DNA from 2 places in the Streptomyces sp. ADI95-16 genome. Region 2 is predicted to be linked to the other one. Evidence: predicted binding sites of a transcription regulator. Region 2 holds the regulator's gene; the other holds the start of a gene.

Region 1 (4,826 bases), 870 kb from region 2:
TACGCGCCGCTGCTGCCCGTCCCGGCGGACGTCGCCTCCAAGCCCAGCCTGAACCCGGGCTTCACCAAGCTCGTGGACGCCCGGAACCTGGCCAAGGAGCTGGGCGTCACCGGCGAGCTCTACGTCAAGGACGACTCCGGCAACCCGACGCACTCCTTCAAGGACCGCGTCGTCGCCATCGCCGTCGAGGCCGCCCGCGCCTTCGGCTTCACCACCCTGTCCTGCTCCTCCACCGGCAACCTGGCCGGCGCCGTCGGCGCCGCGGCCGCCCGCGCCGGCTTCCGCTCCTGCGTGTTCATCCCGCACGACCTGGAGCAGGGCAAGGTCGTCATGGCCGGTGTCTACGGCGGCGACCTCGTCGGCATCGAGGGCAACTACGACGACGTCAACCGCTTCTGCTCCGAGCTCATCGGCGACCCGCTGGGCGAGGGCTGGGGCTTCGTCAACGTCAACCTGCGCCCGTACTACGGCGAGGGCTCCAAGACCCTCGCTTACGAGATCTGCGAGCAGCTCGGCTGGCGGCTGCCCGACCAGATCGTCATCCCGATCGCGTCCGGCTCGCAGCTCACGAAGATCGACAAGGGTCTCCAGGAGCTGATCAGGCTGGGACTCGTCGAGGACAGGCCGTACAAGATCTTCGGCGCCCAGGCCGAGGGCTGCTCCCCGGTCTCCACCGCCTTCAAGGACGGCCTCGACGTGGTCCGCCCGCAGAAGCCGGACACCATCGCCAAGTCGCTGGCCATCGGCAACCCGGCGGACGGCCCGTACGTCCTGGACATCGCCCGCCGCACGGGCGGCTACGTCGAGGACGTCAGCGACGAGCAGGTCGTCGAGGCCATCAAGCTGCTCGCTCAGACCGAGGGCATCTTCGCCGAGACCGCGGGCGGCGTGACCGTCGGCGTGACGAAGAAGCTCATCGAGAACGGGCAGCTCGACCCGGCGCTGACCACCGTGGTCCTGAACACCGGTGACGGCCTCAAGACCCTGGAGGCGGTGGCCGCGGACAGCGGGCAGAGCGCCACCATCCGCCCGAGCCTGGACGCGTTCCGCGCCGCCGGCCTGGCCTGATCTCCGTCCTCCCGCACCCGGAAAGGCAGTAGCGCCATGAGCGTCAACGTCCGCATCCCCACCATCCTGCGCACCTACACCGGCGGCCTGGCCGAGGTCGCGGCCGAGGGCGCCACCCTGGCCGAGGTCATCGCGTCGCTGGAGCGGAACCACCCGGGCATCGCCGCCCGCGTCCTGGACGACCAGGGCAAGCTGCGCCGCTTCGTGAACGTCTACGTCAACGACGACGACGTGCGCTTCGAGGGCGGCCTGGAGGCGGTCACGCCGGACGGCGCGGGCGTCTCGATCATCCCCGCCGTCGCGGGCGGCTGCTGACCCTTCACGGCTTCCCCGCCGCTTCTCCAGGTGGCACGCGTAAACGAAATTGCCCCCTCCGCTAATAAGCGGAGGGGGCAATTCTGCTTGGTTGGGCGCGGTAGAGTTGGGGAAGTCCCCTCCGCTGTTCTTGCCCGCCGCATATGTACGGGCCGCGTGAGGGTTGACATTCAGTCAATATGCGGGCGCGGTATGGGGCATTGGCGAGATTTGCCCGGCCCGACTTGCCCGGGAAGATGCCAGATTTTCACTCTATTTCAATCTTTATCCCTGGCCGGAATTCTCGTCGGATTGACCTGTTGCAGACAGCAGCGGTGCGGATACATTCAGCCCCGGTCGAGGCGTTCCGGCGCAAGTTCTGACCCGGGTCCGCGAAGTGCGGTCCTGCGCAAGGGCCAGTAATAGGGGAGTTAGGCATGGCTCAGGGCACCGTCAAGTGGTTCAACGCGGAGAAGGGCTACGGCTTCATCGCGGTCGACGGTGGTGCGGATGTGTTCGTCCACTACAGCGCCATCCAGATGGACGGATACCGCACCCTTGAAGAGGGTCAGCGGGTCGAGTTCGAGATCTCGCAGGGCCAGAAGGGTCCGCAGGCGGACATGGTCAAGCTCGCCGCCGGCTAGTCCGAGAGCGATCGACCACCGACGCACTTACATACGAGGGGCCCACCTCCCGGAGACGGGAGGTGGGCCCCTCGTACGTCTGCCCGGCGCGACGCCGGGGCCGTGCCGGTGCCGGGCCGGTGCCGGGCCCGGAGCCGTCCCGGTGGCCGGGCATTGCCTCAAGCCGCTTGCACTCGGAGGGGTCGAGTGCTAATCATTGGCGTTAGCACTCTCCTGGTGAGAGTGCTACTAAGACGAGGACCGGGCCGGTGAGGCCCGCAGGGTCCGGCGGGAAGGAACCGCCGGGCACGCAGGCCGTCCGTCGCGGGCGCGGGCGCGGTCCGGAGCAATCCAGCCTCCCCTCACGCCTGGCGGCGTAGGGGGAACCCCAGTCCTGGAGGACCACTTCAGATGGCCAAGATCATTGCGTTCGACGAGGAGGCCCGGCGCGGCCTCGAGCGTGGGATGAACCAGCTCGCCGACGCCGTCAAGGTCACCCTTGGCCCCAAGGGTCGCAACGTCGTCCTTGAGAAGAAGTGGGGCGCCCCCACGATCACCAACGATGGTGTCTCCATCGCCAAGGAGATCGAGCTCGAGGACCCGTACGAGAAGATCGGCGCCGAGCTGGTCAAGGAAGTCGCCAAGAAGACGGACGACGTCGCCGGCGACGGTACGACCACCGCCACCGTTCTCGCCCAGGCGCTCGTCCGCGAGGGCCTGCGCAACGTGGCGGCCGGCGCCAACCCGATGGCCCTCAAGCGCGGCATCGAGAAGGCCGTCGAGGCCGTCTCCGGCGCCCTGCTGGAGCAGGCGAAGGATGTCGAGACCAAGGAGCAGATCGCTTCGACGGCCTCCATCTCCGCCGCTGACACCCAGATCGGCGAGCTCATCGCCGAGGCCATGGACAAGGTCGGCAAGGAAGGCGTCATCACCGTCGAGGAGTCCCAGACCTTCGGTCTGGAGCTTGAGCTCACCGAGGGCATGCGCTTCGACAAGGGCTACATCTCGGCGTACTTCGCCACCGACATGGAGCGTATGGAGGCGTCGCTCGACGACCCGTACATCCTGATCGTCAACTCCAAGGTCAGCAACGTGAAGGACCTCCTTCCGCTGCTGGAGAAGGTCATGCAGTCCGGCAAGCCGCTGCTGATCATCGCCGAGGACGTCGAGGGCGAGGCCCTGTCGACCCTGGTCGTCAACAAGATCCGCGGCACCTTCCGCTCGGTCGCCGTCAAGGCCCCGGGCTTCGGCGACCGCCGCAAGGCCATGCTCGGTGACATCGCCATCCTCACGGGCGGCACGGTCATCTCCGAGGAGGTCGGCCTCAAGCTGGAGAACGCCGGTCTCGACCTGCTCGGCCGCGCCCGCAAGGTCGTCATCACCAAGGACGAGACCACGATCGTCGACGGTTCCGGTGACAGCGACCAGGTCCAGGGTCGCGTCAACCAGATCCGCGCCGAGATCGAGAACTCCGACTCGGACTACGACCGCGAGAAGCTCCAGGAGCGCCTCGCGAAGCTGGCCGGCGGCGTGGCCGTCATCAAGGCCGGTGCCGCGACCGAGGTCGAGCTCAAGGAGCGCAAGCACCGCATCGAGGACGCCGTTCGCAACGCGAAGGCGGCCGTCGAGGAGGGCATCGTCGCCGGTGGTGGCGTGGCCCTGCTCCAGGCCTCCGCGGTCTTCGAGAAGCTTGAGCTCACCGGTGACGAGGCGACCGGCGCCAATGCCGTCAAGCTCGCGCTGGAGGCCCCGCTCAAGCAGATCGCCGTCAACGGTGGTCTTGAGGGTGGCGTCGTCGTGGAGAAGGTCCGCAACCTGACCGTCGGCTGGGGCCTGAACGCCGCGACCGGCGAGTACGTCGACATGATCGCCGAGGGCATCATCGACCCGGCGAAGGTCACGCGCTCCGCTCTGCAGAACGCCGCGTCCATCGCCGCGCTGTTCCTGACGACCGAGGCCGTCATCGCCGACAAGCCCGAGAAGGCCGGCGCCGCTGCCGGCGGCGGCATGCCGGGCGGTGACATGGACTTCTGATCGACCTCTGGTTGATCGGCTGTTCTCGAACGAGGGCGGCACCCCACGGGGGTGCCGCCCTCGGGCGTTCGCGGGGCATCGTGGTTCAGGCGGCGGGGCGCGCGATGAAGGTGACTTCTTCGTGGTCGTCGCCCAAGGCGATGTTCAAAGAGGCGTCCAGCGCGCGAGCGAGTCGGCGCAGGAGCGGCAGCGTGGGTACGGCGTCGGCGCCCTCCACGCGGGAGATCTTCGCCTGGGTGAGGCCGGACCGCTCGGCCAGCCGGCTCTGGGACAGCCCGAGCTCCTTGCGAACCAGTGTGGGTCCGTACACCTCATCGGATGAAACTGCCGCCGGCCGTCGCCCGGCCGTTCTCGCGGGACGGAACCTTGCGTGGTGCGCGGAGGGTGGTTGACTGCTGGCATGACTGAGGTGGCGGGCGGGGCGGACGTGTTCATCAAGATCTGTGGGCTGAAGACCGGGCCGGACGTCGACGCCGCGGTGGCCGCCGGGGCGGATGCCGTCGGGTTCGTGTTCGCCGCGGGGAGCCCGCGTACCGTCGACGCCGCCGTCGCGCGGGAGCTGGCCGCGCGGGTGCCGGCCGGGGTGCTCACCGTCGGGGTGTTCCGCGGCCAGCCGGTGGCCGAGGTGCGGCGCCTGACCGAGGAGAGCGGCGTACGCGGCGTGCAGCTGCACGGGGACGAGGGGCCCGAGTACTACGAGGCGCTGCGCGCCGGGGGCCGCACGCTGCTGCGGGCCACCGCCCGGCACGTCGAGCGGTGCGGGGAGTACGGGGAGGACCTGCTGCTGATCGACGCCCCGGACCCGGG
Region 2 (4,826 bases):
CACCACGGAGGCCAATCCGGAGTCGGTCGACCCGCGGTACCTGGAGGAGCTGCGGGCCGGGGGCTTCAACCGGGTCTCCTTCGGCATGCAGAGCGCCAAGCAGCACGTCCTGAAGGTGCTGGACCGCACGCACACGCCGGGCCGGCCCGAGGCGTGTGTCGCGGAGGCGCGGGCCGCGGGGTTCGAGCACGTGAACCTGGACCTGATCTACGGCACCCCGGGCGAGTCCGACGACGACTGGCGGGCCTCGCTGGAGGCCGCGCTCGGGGCGGGGCCGGACCACGTGTCGGCGTACGCGCTGATCGTGGAGGAAGGCACCCAGCTGGCGCGGCGGATCCGGCGGGGCGAGGTCCCGATGACGGACGACGACGTGCACGCGGACCGGTACCTGATCGCGGACTCGGTGATGGCCGAGGCGGGGTACTCCTGGTACGAGGTGTCGAACTGGGCCACCTCGGAGGCGGGGCGCTGCCTGCACAACGAGCTGTACTGGCGCGGGGCCGACTGGTGGGGCGCGGGTCCCGGGGCGCACTCGCACGTGGGCGGGGTGCGGTGGTGGAACGTGAAGCACCCCGGCGCGTACGCGGCGGCCCTGGCCGGGGGGCGGTCCCCGGGGGCGGGGCGGGAGCTGCTGTCCGCGGAGGACCGGCGGGTGGAGCGGATCCTGCTGGAGCTGCGGCTGGTGGACGGCTGCCCGCTGGCGCTGCTGGCCCCCGCCGGGCTGGCCGCGGCCGGGCGGACGCTGGCGGACGGCCTGCTGGAGCCCGGCCCCTACGCGGCGGGCCGCGCCGTCCTGACCCTTCGCGGCCGGCTCCTGGCCGACGCGGTCGTCCGCGACCTGGTCGACTGACCCCGCGCCGACCCGCGCCGACCCGCGCTGAGCCGCGCTGAGCCGCGCTGACCCGCGCTGAGCCGCGCTGACCCGCGCTGACCCCGCGCTGAGCCCGAGCGGGCCCCCGGCCGCGCCCCGCGCGGCCGGGTCAGCTCGTGACGTGGTCGATGAGGTGTTCCACCGCGCCGAGGAGGGTGGGCTCCAGGTCCTTGTACGACGTCACGCGGGACAGGATGTGCTGCCAGGCCGCCCCGGTGCTCTCCGGCCAGCCCAGCGCCCGGCAGATGCCCGTCTTCCAGTCCTGGCCCGGCCCGATCACCGGCCACGCCGCGATGCCCAGGGCCGACGGCTTCACCGCCTGCCAGACGTCCACGTACGGGTGGCCCACGATCAGGACGTGCGGGGAGGTCACCGACGCCGCGATGCGGGACTCCTTCGAGCCCGGGACCAGATGGTCGACCAGGACGCCGAGACGGGCGTCCGCGGCCGGGGCGAAATCGGCGACGACGGCGGGAAGGTCGTCGATGCCCTCCAGGTACTCCACCACCACGCCCTCGATCCGCAGGTCGTCGCCCCAGACCCGCTCCACCAGCTCCGCGTCGTGCCGCCCCTCGACGTAGATCCGGCCCGCCCGCGCCACCCGCGCCCGCGCCCCGGGCACGGCCACCGAGCCCGACGCCGTACGGGCCGGTGCGGCCGGCCCCCGCGCCGGGCGCGTCAGGGTGACCACCGCCCCCTCCAGCAGGAACCCGCGCGGCTCCAGCGGGAACACCCGCCGCTTGCCGAAGCGGTCCTCCAGCGTCACCGTGCCCGCCTCGCAGGCCACCACCGCGCCGCAGAAGTCCGTACCGGCCACCTCCACCACCAGGCCCGGGTCCGCCGCCACCTCCGGCACGGCTCGGGCACGCTTCCACTGCGGGGTCAGGTCGGGGGAGTACTCGCGCATCCGGCCGACGGTACGAGAGAGCCCGTGCTCACGCCTCCGACACGCCGAACCGCGCCCGCAGTGTGTCCCGTTGCGCACGCACGAAGGCCGCGCCGACCACCGCTCCGTGACCCGGCACGTACAGCGCGTCGTCGCCGCCCAGCGACAGCAGCCGGTCCAGCGCCGCGGGCCACTGCCGGGGCACCGCGTCCGGGCCGGCCGACGGGTCGCCCGACTCCTCCACGAGGTCCCCGCAGAACACCACCTCCCGCGCACCCGGCACGAACACCGCCAGGTCGTGCCGGGTGTGCCCGGGGCCGACGTTCGCCAGCAGCACCTGGACCCCGCCCAGGTCCAGCGTCCACTCGCCCGACACCAGGTGCTTCGGCGCCGCCAGCAGGTCCGCCGCCTCGGCGGCCTCCGCCTCCGCCAGCCCGTGCCGCACCGCGTCCCCGCGCAGCTCGTCGCGCCCCACCGACAGCAGCGCGTCCAGCCCGACCGCCCCGAAGACCTCGGCCCCGGAGAACGCGGCCCCGCCCAGCACGTGATCGAAATGGCCGTGCGTGAATGCGATATGGGTCACGCGGCGGCCGGTCAGCCGCTCCGCCTCGGCCCGCACTTCCGCGCCCTCGCGCACGCACGATCCGGGATCGACGAGGAGGACCGAATCGTCCCCCACCACCAGTCCCACCGTGCAGTCCCACACCGGAAGCCGCCGCCGGCCGGCCCGCCCGGTCAACCGCTCCCAGCCCGCCTCTTCCCATCGGACGTCCATGCCGTGACGCTACCCTGGCGACCCCCCGAGCGACCGCCCTTGCCTCCGGCGTACTACCCGGCCGTACACTGACCGGGGGTTCTCTGGCACTCGTATGCCCCGAGTGCCAAACGGGCCGGTACCAAGACCGAGACCACGACCACGCATCACAGCTGGAGGTGTGCGCGATGCTCAGCGAACGCAGACTCGAAGTGCTGCGCGCCATCGTCCAGGACTACGTCGGGACGGAGGAGCCGGTCGGCTCCAAGGCGCTCACCGAGCGGCACCGGCTCGGCGTCTCGCCCGCCACCGTGCGCAACGACATGGCCGTGCTGGAGGAGGAGGGGTACATCGCCCAGCCCCACACCAGCGCCGGCCGGATCCCCACGGACAAGGGCTACCGGCTGTTCGTCGACCGGCTGGCGGGCGTCAAGCCGCTGTCGACGCCCGAGCGCCGGGCCATCCAGAACTTCCTCGACGGCGCCGTGGACCTCGACGACGTCGTCGGCCGTACGGTGCGGCTGCTCGCGCAGCTCACCCGGCAGGTCGCCGTCGTCCAGTACCCGTCGCTGACCCGCTCCACCGTCCGGCACGTCGAGCTGCTGTCGCTGGCCCCGGCCCGGCTGATGCTCGTACTGATCACGGACACCGGGCGGGTCGAGCAGCGGCTCGTCGACTGCCAGACCCCCTTCGGCGAGGCTTCCCTCGCCGATCTGCGGGCGCGGCTCAACAGCCGGGTCGTCGGCCGTCGGTTCACCGACGTGCCGCAGCTGGTGCAGGACCTCCCCGAATCCTTCGAGGCGGAGGACCGGGCCACGGTCTCGACCGTGCTCGCCACCCTCCTCGAAACCCTGGTCGAGGAGGCCGAGGAGCGGCTGATGATCGGCGGCACCGCCAATCTCACCCGCTTCGGACACGATTTCCCCCTGACGATCAGGCCGGTGCTCGAAGCGCTGGAGGAGCAGGTCGTGCTCCTCAAGCTGCTGGGCGAGGCCAACGAGTCGGGGATGGCCGTGAAGATCGGGCATGAGAATGCCTACGAGGGACTGAACTCCACGTCCGTCGTCTCGGTCGGCTACGGTTCGGGCGGCGAGAGTGTCGCCAAACTCGGCGTGGTCGGACCGACCCGCATGGACTACCCCGGAACGATGGGAGCGGTACGCGCAGTGGCACGTTACGTCGGACAGATCCTGGCGGAGTCGTAAGTGGCCACGGACTATTACGCGGTCCTCGGCGTACGCCGCGACGCATCGCAGGACGAGATCAAGAAGGCCTTCCGCCGCCTCGCGCGTGAGCTCCACCCGGATGTGAATCCGGACCCGAAGACGCAAGAGCGTTTCAAGGAGATCAACGCGGCGTACGAGGTCCTCTCGGATCCGCAGAAGAAGCAGGTCTACGACCTCGGCGGCGACCCGCTGTCCTCCTCGGGCGGCGGCGGTGGCGCGGGCGGATTCGGTGCGGGTGGCTTCGGCAACTTCTCCGACATCATGGACGCCTTCTTCGGCCAGTCCTCGCAGCGCGGCCCGCGCTCGCGGACCCGGCGGGGCCAGGACGCGATGATCCGCCTGGACCTGGAGCTGGACGAGGCGGCCTTCGGGACGACCAAGGACATCCAGGTCGACACGGCGGTCGTCTGCAACACCTGCTCCGGCGAAGGCGCCGCCCCCGGCACCTCGGCGCAGACATGTGACATGTGCCGCGGCCGCGGTGAGGTCTCGCAGGTCACCCGGTCCTTCCTGGGCCAGGTCATGACCTCGCGCCCCTGCCCGCAGTGCCAGGGCTTCGGCACCGTGGTCCCGACCCCCTGCCCCGAGTGCGCGGGCGACGGCCGGGTCCGCTCCCGCCGCAGCCTCACGGTCAAGATCCCGGCCGGCGTCGAGAACGGCACCCGGATCCAGCTCGCGGGCGAGGGCGAGGTCGGCCCCGGCGGCGGCCCCGCCGGCGACCTGTACGTGGAGATCCACGAACTGCCGCACCCGACCTTCCAGCGGCGCGGGGACGACCTGCACTGCACCGTGACCATCCCCATGACGGCGGCGGCCCTGGGCACCAAGTGCCCGCTGGAGACGCTGGACGGCATGGAGGAGATCGACATCCGGCCCGGCACCGGATCCGGCCAGTCGATCCCGCTGCACGGGCGCGGCGTGACGCACCTGCGCGGCGGCGGCCGGGGCGACCTGATCGTCCACGTCGAGGTCACCACGCCGGGCAAGCTGGACGCCCAGCAGGAGGACCTGCTGCGCCAGCTGGCCAAGCTGCGCGGCGAGGAGCGGCCGATGGGCCAGTTCGCGCCGGGCCAGCAGGGTCTGTTCAGC

The links. The regulator HrcA, encoded in region 2, represses chaperone genes, less so after heat shock. The targets are predictions, from matches to a motif close to TTNGCACTCNGNNNNNCNGAGTGCNAA.
Region 1: a site for HrcA is predicted at 2,209-2,235, ahead of groL (chaperonin GroEL). Genes of this name have one in related genera too.

Annotation. Positions count from the first base shown of each region.
Region 1 covers NZ_CP033581.1:3,873,906-3,878,731, reverse strand. Annotated here, with positions in the region: gene thrC (threonine synthase) at 1-1,068, shown strand, start outside; gene EES41_RS16950 (MoaD/ThiS family protein) at 1,105-1,383, shown strand; gene EES41_RS16945 (cold-shock protein) at 1,800-2,006, shown strand; gene groL (chaperonin GroEL) at 2,397-4,019, shown strand; partial or broken gene EES41_RS16935 (helix-turn-helix domain-containing protein) at 4,105-4,302, opposite strand; gene EES41_RS16930 (phosphoribosylanthranilate isomerase) at 4,420-4,826, shown strand, end outside.
Region 2 covers NZ_CP033581.1:3,001,004-3,005,829, reverse strand. Annotated here, with positions in the region: gene hemW (radical SAM family heme chaperone HemW) at 1-850, shown strand, start outside; gene EES41_RS13165 (DUF3097 domain-containing protein) at 981-1,778, opposite strand; gene EES41_RS13160 (MBL fold metallo-hydrolase) at 1,807-2,532, opposite strand; gene hrcA (heat-inducible transcriptional repressor HrcA) at 2,700-3,716, shown strand; gene dnaJ (molecular chaperone DnaJ) at 3,717-4,826, shown strand, end outside.